DNA from 3 places in the Microbacterium sp. Bi128 genome. Region 1 is predicted to be linked to each of the others. Evidence: riboswitches for the same ligand, from Rfam matches in the RefSeq annotation. Region 1 holds a riboswitch; each other region holds the start of a gene.
The links. Region 1 has a riboswitch for thiamine pyrophosphate ahead of thiM (hydroxyethylthiazole kinase). Riboswitches for the same ligand answer to the same signal wherever they lie in the genome.

Region 2: it holds a riboswitch for thiamine pyrophosphate, as region 1 does, so the genes downstream of both, LQV45_RS16965 (bifunctional hydroxymethylpyrimidine kinase/phosphomethylpyrimidine kinase) here and thiM (hydroxyethylthiazole kinase) in region 1, are expected to answer to the same signal.
Region 3: it holds a riboswitch for thiamine pyrophosphate, as region 1 does, so the genes downstream of both, LQV45_RS16400 (ECF transporter S component) here and thiM (hydroxyethylthiazole kinase) in region 1, are expected to answer to the same signal.

What each region holds. Positions count from the first base shown of each region.
Region 1 covers NZ_CAKKMM010000111.1:351-8,263, forward strand. The annotation lists partial or broken gene LQV45_RS10380 (D-alanyl-D-alanine carboxypeptidase family protein) at 1-1,010, shown strand, start outside; gene LQV45_RS10385 (HNH endonuclease signature motif containing protein) at 1,131-2,480, shown strand; TPP riboswitch at 2,524-2,615, shown strand; gene thiM (hydroxyethylthiazole kinase) at 2,607-3,398, shown strand; gene thiE (thiamine phosphate synthase) at 3,395-4,036, shown strand; gene thiD (bifunctional hydroxymethylpyrimidine kinase/phosphomethylpyrimidine kinase) at 4,033-5,466, shown strand; gene LQV45_RS10405 (DUF5302 domain-containing protein) at 5,569-5,751, opposite strand; gene LQV45_RS10410 (DnaJ domain-containing protein) at 5,933-6,856, opposite strand; gene LQV45_RS10415 (hypothetical protein) at 7,166-7,690, opposite strand; gene LQV45_RS10420 (LssY C-terminal domain-containing protein) at 7,687-7,913, opposite strand, start outside.
Region 2 covers NZ_CAKKMM010000278.1:23-4,809, forward strand. The annotation lists partial or broken gene LQV45_RS16960 (ribonuclease E/G) at 1-942, shown strand, start outside; TPP riboswitch at 1,091-1,188, shown strand; gene LQV45_RS16965 (bifunctional hydroxymethylpyrimidine kinase/phosphomethylpyrimidine kinase) at 1,258-2,805, shown strand; gene rplU (50S ribosomal protein L21) at 3,208-3,516, shown strand; gene rpmA (50S ribosomal protein L27) at 3,578-3,841, shown strand; partial or broken gene obgE (GTPase ObgE) at 3,959-4,787, shown strand, end outside.
Region 3 covers NZ_CAKKMM010000257.1:548-5,334, reverse strand. The annotation lists gene LQV45_RS16405 (ABC transporter ATP-binding protein) at 1-1,454, opposite strand, end outside; gene LQV45_RS16400 (ECF transporter S component) at 1,483-2,130, opposite strand; TPP riboswitch at 2,197-2,340, opposite strand; gene LQV45_RS16395 (heme-degrading domain-containing protein) at 2,528-3,073, shown strand; gene LQV45_RS16390 (DUF4235 domain-containing protein) at 3,113-3,376, shown strand; gene mnhG (monovalent cation/H(+) antiporter subunit G) at 3,463-3,810, opposite strand; gene LQV45_RS16380 (monovalent cation/H+ antiporter complex subunit F) at 3,842-4,120, opposite strand; gene LQV45_RS16375 (Na+/H+ antiporter subunit E) at 4,117-4,629, opposite strand; partial or broken gene LQV45_RS16370 (proton-conducting transporter membrane subunit) at 4,626-4,787, opposite strand, start outside.

The sequences.
Region 1 (7,913 bases):
TGCCCGACGTGCTGTCGTCGGCGAACGCCCCCGAGTCGATCGCGAGCATCACGAAGGTCGTCACCGCCCTGCTCGTGCTCGAGCGTCTCCCGCTCGCGCCCGGCGAGCAGGGTCCGACGTACGCGTTCACCCAGGCCGACAGCGCCGACTACTGGCAGTACCGTGCGCGGGGCGAGTCGTCGCTCGACGTCCCCGTCGACGGGACGCTCACCGAGCTGCAGATGCTCCAGGGCATGCTCATCGCCTCAGCCAACAACTACGCCCAGCGCTTGGCATCCGATCTCTGGCCCTCCAACGACGACTTCGTCGCCGCCGCCGCGAACTACCTGGCCGAGCGGGGCATCACCGGCATCACGATCGTGAACCCGACCGGGATCGAAGCGGGCAACACCGCCACCCCGGCCGCCCTCATCGCCCTCGCCGAGAAGGCGCTGCAGAACCCGGTGATCGCCGAGATCGTGCGCACGCCCGAGCTGTCGCTGCCGGGCGCCGGATCGTTCCGCAACGGCAACCCGTTGCTCGCCGACCCCGGTGTCGTCGGCATCAAGACCGGGACCCTGGATGCCTGGAACCTGCTGTCCGCGAAAGACCTGACCGTGGGCACGACCACCGTCCGCGTCTACGCCGCCGTCCTCGGACAGCCGGGACCGGACTCGCGCGATCAGGCCAGTCGCGACCTCTACGCGCGCCTGGCCGAGGAGATCCAGGTGCGCACCTCCGTGCCCGCCGGAACCGCCGTCGGGCGCGTGACGACACTGTGGGGCCAGGACGTCGCGATGGTCACCGCCGAGGACGCGAGCAACGTGCTCTGGAACGGCGCGGCCGCCCAGCCGGCCACGTCGTTCGACCTCGGTGACGCGCGCGACGCGGGTGAGACCGTCGGCACGCTCGTGACCACCGGTCCGCTCGACGCCGACACCGTCGACGTGCGCCTCGAGACCGACATCGAGCCGCCGAGTCCGTGGTGGCGGCTGACCCATCCGCTCGACCTCCTGGGGCTCAACGACTGAGGGACGAGCCGGCTCCTCGCCGCGTAACACCCCTCCTCCACAACCCGGCGCGACCGCGTTCTCTCCCCCGATCGCGGACGCGCGGCATTCGATGTCGGAGGTCGTCGCTAGCATGCACACATGTCTTCTCGCCGCCCCTCCGACTCCCCCTCCACGGGCCCGACGGGCGACCCGGTAGGACTGTCCGCGGTGCTCGACGACGTGCTCCGCGCGGGAGCCGTACTCGCCGCCGCCGAAGTGGCCCGCACTCGCGCCCTCGCGGCGGCGGGGCATCTCGCTCTCGACGTGATGGCCGATCGGCGCACCCATGTCCGAGCTTCCGAGATGGCGTTGCGCGAGGTCGCGTCCGAGCTCGCTGCGGCCGAGAATCTCTCCGACCGCGGGATGCAGTCGCAGATCGACCGTGCCATGACCCTGGTCGACGATTACCCGCAGACTCTCGCCGCGTGGGAAGGCGGGGCGATCACCCGCGCCCACGTCCGCGCGATCGTCGACGTCGGCTCACCTCTCCCCGCCGATGCGCGCGGAGAGTTCGATCTGCTCGCCGTCGCAACCGCCGAGGGCCTCAGCCCCGGCCGGTTGCGATCGCGTCTCGCGGCGCTCGCCGAACGCCTATATCCGACCACGCTGACCGAACGTCACCAGCGCGGCCGTGACGCGCGGTGTGTCCGCATCGTCCCCGGGCTCGACGGCATGTCCGACCTCGTCGCGACGTTGCCGACCGTGCTCGCGGTCGGAATATTCGGCCGACTCAGTCAGCAGGCCCACGCGGTCATCGACGCACGAGACGAGACGTCCGAGTCGAACTCGGATGATCGGACCACCGCGCAGCTTCGCGCCGACATCCTCGCCGACCTCCTGCTCACCTCGGCCCCCGACGCCGATCCCACCCGTACCGACGACGGGCCCGGCATCCTCGGCAGCATCCGCGCCCGGGTTCAAGTGGTCGTCCCCGCCCTGACGATGCTCGCCCCCGGGCGTGAGAATGCCGATCCCGCCGAACTCGTGGGGCACGGCCCCCTCGACGCAGGCACCGCACGCGCTCTCGCCGAATCGACCACGCTCCCCTGGGATCGGGTCGTCACCCACCCCGTCACCGGCGCGGTACTGCACACCGACACCTATCACCGCGGCACCGCGATCGACAGGTACCTCCGCGCTCGAGACCGCCACTGCCGGTGGCCCGGTTGCACCGTTCCCGCGAACCGTGCCGAGGTGGACCACACCCACGACTACGCGCTCGGCGGCGCGACCGACGTCACGAACCTCGCCCACCTGTGCCAGCGGCACCACACGCAGAAGCAGTTCACCCGATGGAGCGTGACCCAACTGCCCGGTGGGGTCCTCCGCTGGACCAGCCCGACCGGTCGCACCTACACCGACGAGCCGCTCCCGTACTCTCCCGCCGTGCGCTTCGTCCCCGACGATCCACCTCCGCCCGACCCGGATGAACCCGCGGCACCCTTCTGAGGCCTCGCGCCGCGGTCGGGCGATGCACCGTGCTAACGTCGCCCGCAGTGACACGGGGTGCCCTTCGGGGCTGAGAACACACCCGTCGAACCTGATCTAGTTCGTACTAGCGAAGGGATGTCGCGAATGGTCGTTCGCACGTCGTCGTCTCCATCCACCGCCGCCGAGGCCCTGTCCGCGCTGCGGAACGCCCCGCCGCTCGTGCAGTGCATCACCAACGCGGTGGTGACGAACTTCACCGCCAACGCGCTCCTCGCCCTCGGTGCCTCGCCCGCGATGTGCGACATCCCCGGGGAGGCCGGGATGTTCGCCGGTGTCGCCGGGGGCGTCCTGGTGAACCTGGGCACCCCGACCGCCGAGCAGCGCGAGGCCGCGCGCGAGGCCGTCGCCGTCGGCACTCCGTGGGTGCTCGACCCCGTCGCCGTCGGTGCGCTGCCGGTGCGCACCGCGCTCGCGCACGAGCTCCTCGAGGCCGGGCCGGCGATCGTCCGCGGCAACGCGTCCGAGATCCTCGCCTTGGCCGGCGCCGGGGCCGGCGGCCGCGGCGTCGACTCGACCGACACCCCCGACGCCGCTCTCGATGCCGCCCGCGCCCTCGCGGTCCGCACCGGCGGCACGGTCGCGGTCTCGGGCGCGGTCGACCTGATCGTGGATGCCGACCGCACGGCGCGCGTGCCCGGCGGGAGCGACCTGCTGACCCGTGTCACCGGCGGCGGGTGCGCCCTCGGCGCGGCGATGGCCGCGCTGCTTCCCGGTGCCGCGCCGTTCGACGCCGCGGTGACCGCGAGCGCGATCTGGGCGGTGGCCTCCGAACGGGCCGCCGCGGTCGCGGCCGGGCCGGGCTCGTTCGCAGTGGCGTTCCTCGACGCCCTGGCGGCGATCGACCCCGCCGACCTGGACGGGCGGGTCGCGGCGTGAGCGCGGTCGACCTCCCCCTCCACCTGGTCACCGATCACCGGATGCCGTTCGCCCGCGTCGCCGAGATCGTCGATGCCGCCGCGGGCTCGGGGGCGAGCGTGATCCAGTTCCGCGACAAGACCGGGAGCGGACGCGATCTGTTCGACCGGGTACTCGCCCTCGCCGACGTCATCGCCGGCCGCGCCACGTTCGTCGTCGACGACCGGGTGGACGTCGTCCTCGCCGCCCGCGACGCGGGCGCCCGTGTCGACGGGGCGCACCTGGGGCAGAGCGACCTGCCCGTCGTCGCCGCGCGCCGCCTGCTCGGGCCGGACGCGCTGATCGGCTGGACCGCGAACACCCGGGAGCACTTCGCCGCGGCCGCCGCCCTCCGCCCGGGAACCGTCGACTACCTCGGCGTCGGGGTCATCCGCGCGACCGCCACGAAGCACGACCACCCGCAGCCCCTCGGGATCGACGGTTTCGCCGGGCTCGTGGCATCCGCTCCCCTGCCCTGCATCGCGATCGGCGGGATCGAGGTGGGCGATGTCGCCGCTCTTCGGAGGGCCGGTGCCGCGGGCGTCGCGGTGGTCTCGGCCGTGAGCGGTGCCGCGGATCCCGCGGCGGCGACGCGGGCACTGCGCGAGGCGTGGGCATGATCCCCCGTGTGCTGAGCATCGCCGGGACCGACCCCACCGGGGGTGCCGGCATCCAGGCGGATCTGAAGTCGATCGCCGCGCTCGGCGGGTACGGCATGGCCGTGGTCACCGCGCTCGTCGCGCAGAACACGCGCGGGGTGCGCGAGGTGCACGTGCCGCCCGTGGCGTTCCTCGACGCGCAGCTGCGCGCGGTGAGCGACGACGTCGAGATCGACGCGGTCAAGATCGGGATGCTGGGGTCGGCCGAGGTCGTCGCGGTCGTATCCGCGTGGCTGGGGGCCGTGCGGCCACCGCTCGTCGTGCTCGACCCGGTCATGGTCGCCACGAGCGGCGACCGTCTGCTCGACCCGGATGCCGAAGTCGCGGTGCGCACGCTCTGTCACCGCGCCGACCTCGTGACGCCGAACCTTCCCGAGCTCGCGGTGCTCGTCGGGGAGCCGGTCGCCGGCGACTGGGACACCGCCGTCGCGCAGGCCCGGTCGCTCGCCGCCCGCGCCGGCACCGCCGTGCTACTGAAGGGCGGCCACCTCGCCGGACCCGACAGCCCCGACGCCGTCGTCGATGCCACGGGCGTGCACCTCGTCCCCGGCCGCCGCGTCGCGACCCGCCACACGCACGGCACGGGCTGCTCGCTGTCGTCGGCGCTCGCGACCCTCGCCGGGCACGGCCTCGACTGGCCCGCGGCGCTCACCCGAGCGAAACAGTGGCTCACCGGGGCGCTCGACAACGCCGAGGCCCTCCACGTCGGTCACGGAAACGGTCCGATCGACCACTTCCACGAGCTGCGGCCGCACCTCGACCTGGGCGCCTCCTGGAGCGCCGAGCGGTGGGCGGCCACGGCGGCGGTGCGCGCCGACGTCGATCGGTGCGCGTTCGTGCGGGGACTGGCATCCGGAGACCTCGATCGCGCGGCCTTCACCTGGTACCTCGGCCAGGACCTCCTGTACCTGCGCGAGTACGCCCGGGTGCTGGCGCGCGCCGCGGCGCTGGCCCCGACCGCCGAGGAGCAGCGGTTCTGGGCCGCGGCGTCGGTCTCGTGCCTGGCCGAAGAGGCGGCGCTGCACGAGTCGCACGTGGATGCCACCGGCCTCGAGCCCGCACCCGACACCGTCGCTTACACCGACCACCTGCACGCCGTGTCGGCGGCCGGGTCGTACGCGGTGCTGGTCGCGGCGGTGCTGCCGTGCTTCGTGCTGTACACCGACATCGGCGCCCGCTGGCGCGGCACGTTCGACCCCGACCACGCCTACGCCGACTGGCTCACGGCCTACGGCGACGAGGTGTTCGCCGCGTCGTCAGCCGAGGCGTCCCGGATCGCGGATGCCGCCGCCCGATCGGCATCCCCGTCCGTCCGCGCCGCCATGTCCGCGGCGTACGCCCGGTCGATGCGGCTGGAGCTGGCGTTCTTCGAGGCGCCGCTGCGGGGGTGAGGCAGCGGCGTGCCGAACTCCTGAGTTTTCGCGGCGGGGCCTCCCCGGCTCGCTCGAGGGGACCTCGACCGACGCGATTCTCAGGAGTTCGGACCCGGTGGATCAGCCGCTCTTGCGGCGGAACTCCCGCTTGGTGACGGCTCCGTGCGTGCCCTGAACGGCCGAGTGACCGTCCAGGTGCGCCTGACCCGACCGCTGCTGCCCGTTCTTCTTCGCCAGGGCTTCCTTGAACTTTCGCTTCATGTCGTCGGATGCCGCGGCATCCGGGGTCTCGTCGGTACTCATGCCCCCACCCTAGGCAGGTCTGGCAAACCGGCGCAGGCCGAACGCCCCGAGCCGGCGCTGCATCCTTCGCGGTGCCGAACTCCTGAGTTCCGGCGTGTGCTCGCCCTTCGCCGCGTCGAACAGCGGAAAACCGGCCGAATTACAGGAGTTCGGCCCGGTGCCGGGCAGGGGTGTCCGCGGCTCAGACGTGGCGGACACGCTGCTGCAGCCGCGTGCGGATGTCGAACAGTTCCGTCCCGCCGACTTCGCGCGCCCCCGGGATGCCGCGACGCAACAGCGTCGTCAGCGCGCTGCGCGCGACGAGGACGACCGGGGTGCCGCGCACCTTGCCGAGGTCGGTGACGGCGTCGAGGATCGCGTCGTCGGGGAGGATCACCATCGCCCCGCTGAACCCGACGCCCGCCGCGCGGGCGATCACGCGGGCACGCGAGACGAGTTGCGTCACGGGCGACCCGATGACGTTCGGGCCCGTGACCTCGCCGCGCCGCACGCCGACGGGACCGCCGAAGTCCTCGCTCAGCATCGCGTACAGACCGCTCGGTCCGAGCACGAGGTGGTCGACCTTCTGCTCCGGGTCGAGGCCGTCGCGGTCGGCGAACACGTCGTGCCACACCGTGTACCCCATGCCGAGCTCGGCGACCAGCCGCGCGGTCTCCTCCTCGGCGAGCGCGTCGGCGAGGATGTGCCGGATGTCCGGCGGCGCCGACCGCACGAGCGCCGGGTCGTAGGGATCGGCGATGTCGACGCCGCGTCCGACCCACTCGCGGATCAGCGACAGGTACCGCTCGCGCCGCCATCCGCCGGGCTGCCCGTAGGCGCGGGCACGCGGACGCGTGTCGGGACGAGGAGGAGGGGATGCCGTGCTCCCGCCGCCCCATTCGGCGGAGGCGTGCCCGCGACCGCGGTCGTAGGCCGCGCGGGCCTCGGGCGTGCCGACGAGCTCCCACGCGCGCTGCACCTGGACGAACAGTTCGGCGTCGCCGCCGGTGTCGGGGTGGGTCTCACGCAGCCGCACACGGTAGGCGCGACGCAGGCCGTCGTCGTCGATCTCGGCCTCGACGCGGAGCACCTGATATGCCGAGAGCGACATGGGACTGTCGAACACGTCCGTCATCCGTTCTGCCGCTCGGGCGCGGCATCCTCCAGGCTAGTCGGCGCCGTCTGTGCACGGCCCGGGATCCGACCGGGGAGTCCCTGACTGCTGCACAACTCCTGCAGCTTCCGGCAGTCCGCCCGGCCGCCGCGCCAACGGACGGATGCTGCAGGAGTTGTGCGCCCATGGCCTCCACCCGGCCGCGCTCCGCCGACTGCACAACTCCGGCAGAATTGCCGGCTGCCCGCGCCGTCGGCGCCTCAGCGACCGCTCCGCAGGAGTTGTGCGGATGAGACCGGTCGCCCGCGACCGGACCCGGCGTCACCGCCGCTCGTTGCGGCGGGCGTACGCGGCCGCGTCGCGGCTGGACAGCGCCAGCAGCACGAGGATGTCGAGACTCAGCGTCACCAGCGTCGGGCCGACCGTGATCTCTTGCCCGAATTCCCACCAGCCCACGAAAGCCGTGGCGATCGAGATCGTCGACAGCAGCATGCCGATGACCCGCGCGACGTTGCTCCCCCGCAGCAGCAGGATGCCGAACACCGTCTGGATCAGGAAGACCGCGCCCATGATCCCGAGGAACAGCCCGGCGTCCACGTCGAAATCGGACAGCGTGAGCGCCGTCGGCTCGTCGGCGTCGCCACCGGCGGCCGCCGAGAGGACCTGCAGCCACGGCGGGAGATCGAAGGCGACGGTGAACGCCCACAGCAGCCCCGAAAGTGCGCGGAGCAGCACGAGCACTCCCCCGGCGACCGTCGCGCCGGGCCGACGCATCGCGGGGTCGCGCGCGACCGGCGCGGCGAGCGGTTCGAATGCCGCCCTCTTCTCCGGATGCCTCTCCCTCACGGCCGTCCCTCCGCCTCGACGTCGCGCCGTCCGGCATCCGTCCGCTCTCCGCCCGTGCGGGACTCGATGCCCCGGACGTCGAGGATCGGCAGATCGCCGTCGGTGGTAATGCTGTCGCCGCCGCCGTTGCGCGAGTGGTAGCCGGTCGAGAAGTCCCGGATGACGTCGACCGTCACGCCCGGGAGATTCCGCACGGTGTCGACGATGTGGTCGCGCTCGATGT
Region 2 (4,787 bases), on a different contig from region 1:
CTGGGACGCGTGCAGATGACCCGCAAGCGGATGGGCACGGGGCTGCTGGAAGTCTTCGGCGAACAGTGCGAAACATGTGCGGGCCGCGGCATCGTCACCCACGACGAGCCGGTGGAGCACCGCCGCGCCAACACGGTCGCCGCGGAGCACTATGTGCCGCGCACCGAGGCGCAGCCTGCTGCCCGCCCGGAACGCAAGAGCCGTCGCCGCGGTCGCGGAGGCCAGGGCGGAGAGACCGCGCCGGCCGCACCCGCGCCCGTCCACGCCGAGCCCACTGAGGCCGAACGCCACGCCAAGGCCGAGGCCACCCGTGCCGCGCTGGCCAACATCGCTGCCGCAGCGCACGCCGCGCACCTGCACGACGGGGAGGCAGCCGCAGCCAGCGACGCCGGGGCCCGCCAGGCCGCCGTCGACGCCGTCACGCAGCTCGCAGCCGCCGACGAGGCAGCCGGCCGCCCCGCAACGGTGCTGACGTTTGGCGGCGAGCAGGTGGCCCTACCCTTCGTCGAGCACGCGGAGGACGCGCCGTCACCGGCCCTGACCCTGGACCTGCTGACCGAGGCCTTCGCAAACCTGGGCGAAGCCGAGGCCGGCAAGCCGGATCAGGCCGCCGGCCTGGCGGCCGGTCAGGCAGCAGCTGTTGCCGCACCGGAAGCCACGGCGCCCGAGGCGCCGTCGGCCGTCCGCGCTACGGAGGCGCCGGCGTCACGCACAGCTGACACCACGACGCTGCGCGGCCGCCGCGGGCGCCGCAACCGGAGTGCCAGCCGCGCCCAGGGCGCAGCCAACGAAACCTCCGTGGAGCACCGCGAGGCAACCCGGCCGGCCACGGCCGGATCGGTCCACGAGGCCAAGGCTCCCGCCGCGGCCGGGCCTGCGTCCATCCCGGCCGGCAACGAGCCGATCATCCTCGGCGTCGGCGTGCCGGCGTCGGAGCTGTAGTCCTCCGCGACTGACCACGTCCCCGTCCGGTCATTATTTCGACTGGTCGGGCTGCGGGTCCGGGTCAGGGCAGACGTAACATACGTCCGCCCGGGCCCGGGCCCGCTCGTGCGTTAACGGGTCCTCCGGGTGGCAAGGGCTAGGCTGGAACACTGACACGGGGTGCCGGGCACCGGGCCGGCTGAGATCCAGACCCGTTGAACCTGTCCGGTTAGCACCGGCGAAGGGATGTCTTCCTTGTCCGCGAGATCGAATCCGTCCGAGTTCCTCCCGCCCAATTTTCTGCACAACGAGTCTCTGCCGGCCCCGCCGCGCATTCCCCGCGTGCTGGCCATCGCCGGCTCCGATCCCTCCGGCGGGGCCGGAATCCAGGCCGACCTGAAGAGCATCGCGGCGAACGGCGGCTACGGCATGGCCGCCATCACCGCCCTGACAGCGCAGAACACGCAGGGCGTGCGCGCCGTCCACGTCCCCCCGGCGGCGTTCCTCACGGCGCAGCTGGACGCCATCAGCGACGACATCGGCATCGACGCCGTCAAGATCGGCATGCTCGGTGACGCCGCCGTGATCGACGCCGTCCGCGGCTGGCTGGAAAAGGTGCGCCCCGCCGTCGTGGTCCTGGACCCGGTGATGGTCGCCACCAGCGGTGACCGGCTCCTGCAGGAATCGGCCGAGGCCGCCCTGCAGGCCCTCCTGCCGCTGGCGGACCTCATCACGCCCAACCTCGCCGAACTCGCCATCCTGCTCAAGGAACCCGTCGCTGCCGAGTGGTCCGAGGCCCTGGCGCAGGGCAAGCGGCTGGCCGCCCTGACCGGCACCACCGTCCTGGTTAAGGGCGGACACCTCCAGGGCGCCGGGCCGGGGGACGGGCATGCCCACGACGCCGATGCCCACGACGTCGACGGCCACGGCGCCGGCACCGGCTGCCCGGATGCCCTGGTCAACACCGGCGGCCTGCTCGGCCAGGAAACGGTGGTGGTGCCGGGGGAGCGGATCGCGACGCGCAACAGCCACGGCACCGGATGCTCCCTGTCCTCGGCCATGGCCACCGTGCAGGCCCGGGTGGGGGACTGGGAAGCGACGCTGCGCGAAGTCAAGCCGTGGCTGCTGGGCGCGCTCCGCGAAGCCTCGGCCCTGGACGTCGGCTCCGGCAACGGCCCGGTCCACCACTTCCACCACCTGCAGCACCTCCAGGGCAGGCAGGGTCCGGCGGCGGGGGAGTTCGCCGCAGCCCTGCGCGCAGGAGCCGCGGGCGATCTTGAGGCGATCTACGCCCTGGACTTCGTCCGCGGGCTGGCCGACGGCACCTTGCCCGAGCACGAGTTCGCGTACTACCTCGCCCAGGACGCCATCTACCTCAACGGCTACTCGCGGGTCCTGGCCCGGGCCGCGGCGATTGCCCCCACCGAGGCCGAGCAGCTGTTCTGGGCCCGTTCGGCGCAGACCTGCCTGGAAGTCGAATCCGAGCTGCACCGTTCCTGGCTCAGCACCCGCCCCACGGCCTCCACCCTGGGCCCGGTCACGAAAGCGTATGTGGACCACCTGCTGGCCGCCTCGGTCTCCGGCAGCTATGGCGTCCTCGTGGCGGCGGCGCTGCCCTGCTTCTGGCTCTACGCCGAGGTCGGTTCCACGCTGCACCGGGAGTTCCTGGCCGGTGGCGCCCCCGGGGAGCACCCCTACGCCGGCTGGCTGCGGACCTACGCCGACGAGGACTTCGCCGCCGCGACCCGGCAGGCCATCGCGTACACGGACACGGCGGCCGGGCGGGCATCGGAGAGCGAGCGGCAGGCCATGGCCCTGGCTTTCCGGCAGTCTTCGCGCTACGAAGTGGACTTCTTCGACGCGCCGCGGCTGTACGCCTGACGCGAGCTGGTCCGGACTACCGGTACGATGGTGGGGCGCGGTTCCGGAAGTCGTTGCGGCAACACAGCTCAAGATGGTCAAGATCCCGGCCAAGAACATTGGCAGGGACTTTGCATCAAGATGTTGTGGCGCCTATCACGGACTACCCGCCGGAACCAGCCTCATTTGCGGCCGAAGGCAAAATTAGCGTATTCTAGATCTTCGGTGCTTACGCCAACACTTGGGTTATGACCCTGAGAACGGTCCGCTTGGAATTCCAAATGGATTTGTTCCGGGGATAGCTCATGGGTTCCCCCGGGGAATCCACCGGCGTTGAGGCACAGCGTGAGCCGGTCCAAACAATTTGGCCCCTGGTTCCGCACGCAAATCTAGTAATAAACGTCGAGAGAAGTGAGTTCCCCAGTGGTGTACGCGATTGTCCGCGCAGGCGGCCGCCAAGAGAAGGTTTCCGTTGGAGACTTCGTTACCCTGAACCGCGTCCCCGGTGGAGCCGGCAGCACCTTTGAGTTGCCCGCACTGCTCCTGGTGGACGGTGACAAAGTCACGTCTGCTGCTGCGGACCTGGCCAAGGTAACGGTTACGGCTGAGATCCTCGAAGACCTCCGTGGTCCGAAGATCGTCATCCAGAAGTTCAAGAACAAGACCGGTTACAAGAAGCGTCAGGGCCACCGTCAGGAACTGACCAAGGTCAAGATCACCGGTATCAAGTAACTCTTCGTTACTGTTCAGGTTCCAGCAGATTCCCCAGAATTTTTGAAGGCAGGCATTTCAAATGGCACATAAAAAAGGCGCGAGTTCCACTCGCAACGGTCGTGACTCCAACGCCCAGTACCTCGGCGTCAAGCGCTTCGGTGGCCAGGTAGTTTCCGCAGGCGAGATCATCGTCCGCCAGCGCGGCACCCACTTCCACCCGGGCGCCGGCGTAGGCCGCGGCGGGGACGACACCCTGTTCGCCCTGACCCCCGGTGCTGTCGAGTTCGGCACCCGCCGTGGTCGCCGCGTTGTGAACATCGTGGCTGCTGCAGCTGCAGAGTAACAATAAGTTCTAAATCGGTGGGGCGGGCCATTAGGTCCGCTCCACCGGTGTTTTAACCGCATTACAATCATCTTGGGCGCCTTTGGGGGTCCGGGGAACAGCACTGAGGAGATCCACGTGGCGAGCTTTGTAGACCGGGTAGTACTGCACGTATCCGGCGGTACCGGCGGCCACGGCTGTGTCTCCGTCCACCGCGAGAAGTTCAAGCCCCTCGGCGGTCCCGACGGCGGCAACGGCGGCAACGGCGGCGACGTCATCCTGCGCGTTGACCCCCAGACCACCACCCTGCTCGACTACCACCACGCGCCCCACCGGCACGCCACCAACGGCGGCCCCGGCATGGGTGACTGGCGCGGCGGTAAAAACGGCGAAACCCTGATCCTTCCGGTGCCGGTCGGCACCGTAGTGAAGTCCAAGTCCGGCGAAGTCATCGCCGACCTCGTGGCCGAAGGCGACGAATACATCGCCGCCGCCGGCGGCATTGGCGGCCTCGGCAACGCCTCGCTGTCCTCCCAGAAGCGCCGCGCGCCCGGCTTCGCGCTGCTCGGCATCGAAGGCGAATCCAGCGACGTCGTCCTGGAACTGAAGTCCATCGCCGACATCGCCCTCGTCGGCTTCCCCTCCGCCGGCAAGTCCAGCCTGATCGCCGCCATGTCCGCCGCCCGGCCCAAGATCGCGGACTATCCCTTTACCACCCTCATCCCCAACCTCGGCGTCGTCCAGGCCGGTGAAGTCCGCTTCACCATTGCCGACGTCCCCGGCCTGATCGAGGGCGCGAGCGAGGGCAAGGGTCTCGGCCACCACTTCCTACGCCACGTCGAGCGGTGCGCCGCCCTAGTGCACGTGCTGGACTGCGGCACGCTCGAATCGGACCGCGATCCGCTCTCCGACCTCGCCATCATCGAGGCCGAGCTGGAGAAATACGCCGTCGACATGAGCTACAGCG
Region 3 (4,787 bases), on a different contig from region 1:
AAGGTGGGCTCGTCCAGGACCAGCACCTGGGGGTGCGCCGCCAGCACAGTGGCCACCGAAAGTCGCCGCTTCTCGCCGCCGGAGAGCGTGTAGGGGTTGGCGTCCACAAGCTCCGTCAGCCGCAGCCGCTCCAGCAGTTCGTCCACGCGGTCTTCGCCGTAGCCGAGGTGGCGCGGGCCGAACATGAGCTCGTCGAGGACCTTGCCGGTAGCGAACTGGTGCTCGGGTTCCTGGAAGACGGTTCCGATCCTGGCGATCAGCTGCTGGGCCTTCCACCGGTAGGGATCGGGTCCGGCGCCGTCGCGTACGCGGCCACTGGAGCGACCGCTGGAGTGACCGGTGGCCGGGCTGCTCAGCTCCGCCGTGGCCGAGACTGTTCCCGCGACGGGCCGCAGGAGACCGGCCAGCGTCAGCGCCAGGGTGGACTTCCCTGTGCCGTTCTGTCCGGTGATGGTCAGCGCCTCGCCGGCGCGGACCCGGACCGAGACCCCGGACTGGACCGGACGCGGCGCGATGGTGCGGAAGCCGTCGCGCAGCCCGGCCCGCCGCGGCCGTTCGCGGGACACCGCGAGCGCGTCGGCCGCGAGCAGAGTCTGTCCCGCGCCCCGCGCCGGTGTCCGCATCCGCGTCGCCGGGACGTAGCCCGGCACCCAGACGCCCGCACCGATGAGCATGTCCCGCGCCTCGGCCAGGACCCGGTCCGGCGGTCCGTCAATCAAGACCGCGGAGTCCGTGGCGGCCCCTGGCTGCAGCACCACGATCCTGTCCACCAGGTCTTTCCAGACCCCCACCCGGTGCTCCACGACCACCAGCGTGGCGCCTGTCTTGTCCAGGCAGCGGCCCACAGCGTCGCGGACCTCCAGGACGCCCGCGGGGTCGAGGTTGGCGGTCGGCTCGTCGAGCAGCAGCAGCCCTGGCCGCATCGCGAGGATCCCGGCGAGCGCGAGCCGTTGCTTTTGGCCGCCGGAGAGGGCCGCCGTCGGGTGGTCCAGCGGCAGCTGTCCCAGCCCGACGTCGTCGAGGGCCTCGTGCACCCGCGGCCAGATCTCCGCCGCCGGGACGGCGAGGTTCTCCGCCCCGAAGGCGACGTCGTCGCCGAGGCGGGAGAGCACCACCTGCGTTTCCGGGTCCTGCTGCACCAGCCCGGCGCGGCCGCGCTGCGCCCGTGGCGCGGCACCGTCGATCAGGAGGCTGCCGGTCTCGTCTGCATCTTCGGCGTCGCCGGAGTCGCCGGAGTCCCCGGAGTCGCCGGCCGCGCCGTCGCCCAGAACGCCGGCCAGGGCGTGGAGCAGCGTCGACTTGCCGGCGCCGGAGGGCCCCAGCAGGAGCACGCGCTCCCCCGGCTGGATGTCCAGGTCAAGGCCGCTGACGGCGGGCCTGGTTCGTCCGGCATGCCGCCAGCCCCAGCCGCGGGCCGTGACGGCGGCCGGCCGGACGCCCGGTGAAGATCTCATGATTCTCTGCAGGATTCAGCGACGGGGCTCAGGAGAAGACGGGCTCCGTGGCGGCCTTGCGGGAGGCAAAGGAGCCCAGCACTCCGGTTTTCGCCAGGCCGCGGGTGGCGAGCCAGGCCAGTCCGCCGGCAATCACTGCGCCGGAGATCGTGGTGAAGACGATGTAGGCGAGCTTGTCGCCGGCTTCGTAGGCGATGTTCCAGCCCCACGGCAGGAAGGAATCGTTCAGGCCGCAGAAGAGGCCCGCGCCGGCGCCGGCCAGCACGGAGACGGGCAGGTTGAACTTCTTGTAGAGGAAGGCCGCGAAGACCAGTTCGGCGCCGAGGCCCTGCAGGATGCCGGAGATCAGCACCGTGGTGCCGTACTGCGAACCCATGATGAGCTCGCCGGTGGCCGCGACGGTTTCGCAGAAGAGCGCGGCGCCCGGCTTGCGGATGATGAGCATGCCCAGCACTGCCGGGATCATCCAGCCGCCGGCGTAGAGTCCGCTCAACGGCGGGTAGACCGCGTTGACCGGAGTCGAGATCAGGTTCGCGCCCTGGGACCAGGCCCAGAAAATGACGCCGCCGGCAACGGCGATCAACGCGGCCACCACAATGTCCACCACGCGCCAGCTGTAGTTGCGCCGGGCGGATGAACGGCTGGCGGAACCATGCTGTGCTGAAATATCTGTCATGTCGTCCTCCTGAGGAACAGGAGGGGAGGGTGCGCCGGCCGGTCTCGGCTTCCGCCGCCCTCCGCGCATCCTGAGAACTCGACTCCCTTGCGCCGGTACTAACCGGATCAGGTTCGAGGGTCTGCGGCTGTCCGCACTCTCAGCGCCCACCAAAGGTTTCCCCGGATTGTTCCGGCGATGCCCGACGGCGGCGCTCCCCTGTCGTAATTATTTTCGCCCTTGTGGGCTGGCTCAGTTTACACCCGGACGGCCGGGATTTCAGTGGTGTGCCGTCACAATCGTGGACCGGACGGCGGCAGTCCCGGCGGCCCGGAAAACCCTCTTGGTAGAGTCGTCGTGCCGGACCCCCGGACCCGCCAGCGGGCGGCCTCGTCACCCACCGGAAAGCTGGAATATTTTGTCGCACACACCGGTCACCCAAGATCCCTCCGGGGAATACGATCCCGACTCCAATGAGCCGCAGCCGCGGGGTTCCCTGGCGGCGCTCATTGGCCGCGTGCTGGCCGAGATAGAGGCGCTCCAGTTCGCGTCGTTCAGCAAGGATGACGCCCTGGACCTCGGGCTCCTCCTTGTCGAGCTGGGCAGGCAACGCTCGCTGCCCATCGCCGTCGACATCACCAAAGGCGAGCAGGTGCTCTTCCACGCCGCGCTGGACGGCGCCACACCGGACAATGAGCGCTGGATCAACGCCAAAAAGCGCGCCGCCATGCGGTACGAGGTCCCGTCCCTGCTGGTGGGCCTCCGGGCCCGCGCTGCCGGCGGAAGGATCGAGGACAACGCCTGGTGGGATCAGTCGGAGTTCGCCGCCCACGGCGGGGCGTTTCCCATTTACGTGCGCGGCACGGGCGCCGTCGCCGTCGTCACCGTCTCCGGCCTGCCCCAGAAGGCGGATCACGAACTCGTGGTCGAGGCCCTGCGGATGGTCCTCACCCCGGAACGCTAGGCTAGGGGAAAACCGTTCCCGTCCCAAGGAGACCGAAGAATGAACATCCTCATCAAGCTGCTCGGCACCGGCGTCAGCCTCCTGGCCGGCTTTGCCGGCACCAAGCTGGTGGACACCATGTGGGAAAAGTCCACGGGCAACAAGCCGCCCAAGGGCCAGGAGGACGACGTTCCCACCACCCTGCGCTCGGCCCTGACGTTCGCCCTGATCTCCGCCTCGGTCAGCGCCATCATCCAGGTGCTCGCCAACCGCGGCACCCAGCGCGCGATCACCCGCTTCGCCAAGACCCAGGACGTCGTCTGACCTGACGCGACTGGCCGCGGCGCCCGCCGCGGCAGTCGAAGGCCCCGGCCGCGTCCGCCGACGTGCCGGCCGGGCCGGACGGGGGCTCAGCGGTCGTCGTCGTCCGCTCCGTGCGTGGCCGCCTGCTGGGCGGCCTTCTGGACTACCACCTCGAGCTCGTCGGAGCTCAGCAGCTCCGGGTGCAGGTGCTTGGTCCGGTAGCCGGCCCGACCCACCATGTGAGCGGACACGGGGACGGTGAGCAGCTGGAAGAGCCAGGCCACCAGCAGGACGGGCCACACCGACCAGGTGCGCATCTGCAGGCCGAGGGCCGCCAGCAGCAGGAACAGGCCGAGGACCTGCGGTTTGGTGGCCGCGTGCATCCTGCTCATGAGGTCCGGGAATCGCAGCAGCCCGATGGCGGCCGCGAGGGACATCAGGGCTCCGGTCACCATGAACACGGCGGAGACGGCGTCGATCACTGTGTCAGGATTCACGGACGCCCTCCCGCCTGTCGGCCACGAACCGGGCCACGGTGACCGAGCCGACGAATCCGATCAGGGAAATCGCAACGAGCAGCATCAGGTTGTTCAGGTGCCGGTTGGCGGCCATGTCGATGCACAGGGCCGCGCCGAAGATGGCCAGCAGCACGTCGGCGGCCAGAACCCGGTCCAGCAGCGAGGGCCCCCGCGCGATCCGGACGATCGCCCCCGCGGCGGCCAGGGACAGTACGACGGCGGTCACCGTCAGGACGGTCTGCATCATGCGGCGGTCTCCTGTGTCAGGGCGGAAAGTTCGGCTTTGGTCCCCATGATCCGGATCAGCCCGGCCTCGGTGTCCCGGACCTCTTTGCGCAGCTTGGCCGCGTCCTCGGCATTGCGGACGTTGATGCCGTGGATGTAGAGGGACCCGGGAATCAGCGAGATCACGTGCCCGGTGGCCGTGACCAGGAGGTCCGAATGGCTTCGGAGCGGCACGGCTACGACTGCGCTGACCACGTTGGGGCCGCGGACCACGGCCAGGTACAGGACCTGGAAGCTTGCCGCGACGACTTTTCCGAGGAAGATGAGGGCGAACGGCACGGCGCGGAGCACGTTGAAGCGGCCGCCGAGTTCCACCGGGGGCAGATAGAAAATGCGCGCCACGAGCACCGCGATGAGGGCGCCGAAGAGGAGATTGCCCGGGCTGAAGTTCTGCCAGAGCGCGCCCCAGACAAAGACGAGCCAGACCAGCAGCGGCAGTTCCTGGCGCAGCGAGATCCTTTTCCGGTTCATTTTCCGCCGCCCTCCCGGACCTGCACCGGGTGGAGCGACGGGGGCACCGGCGGCACGGGCGCGTCCGGGCCGAGCACGGCCTGGATGTAGGAGGTCCGGTCCAGCATCTCCTGGGCGGACTGGTCGGCCACCCTGAACAGCGGCCCGGCAAAGACCGT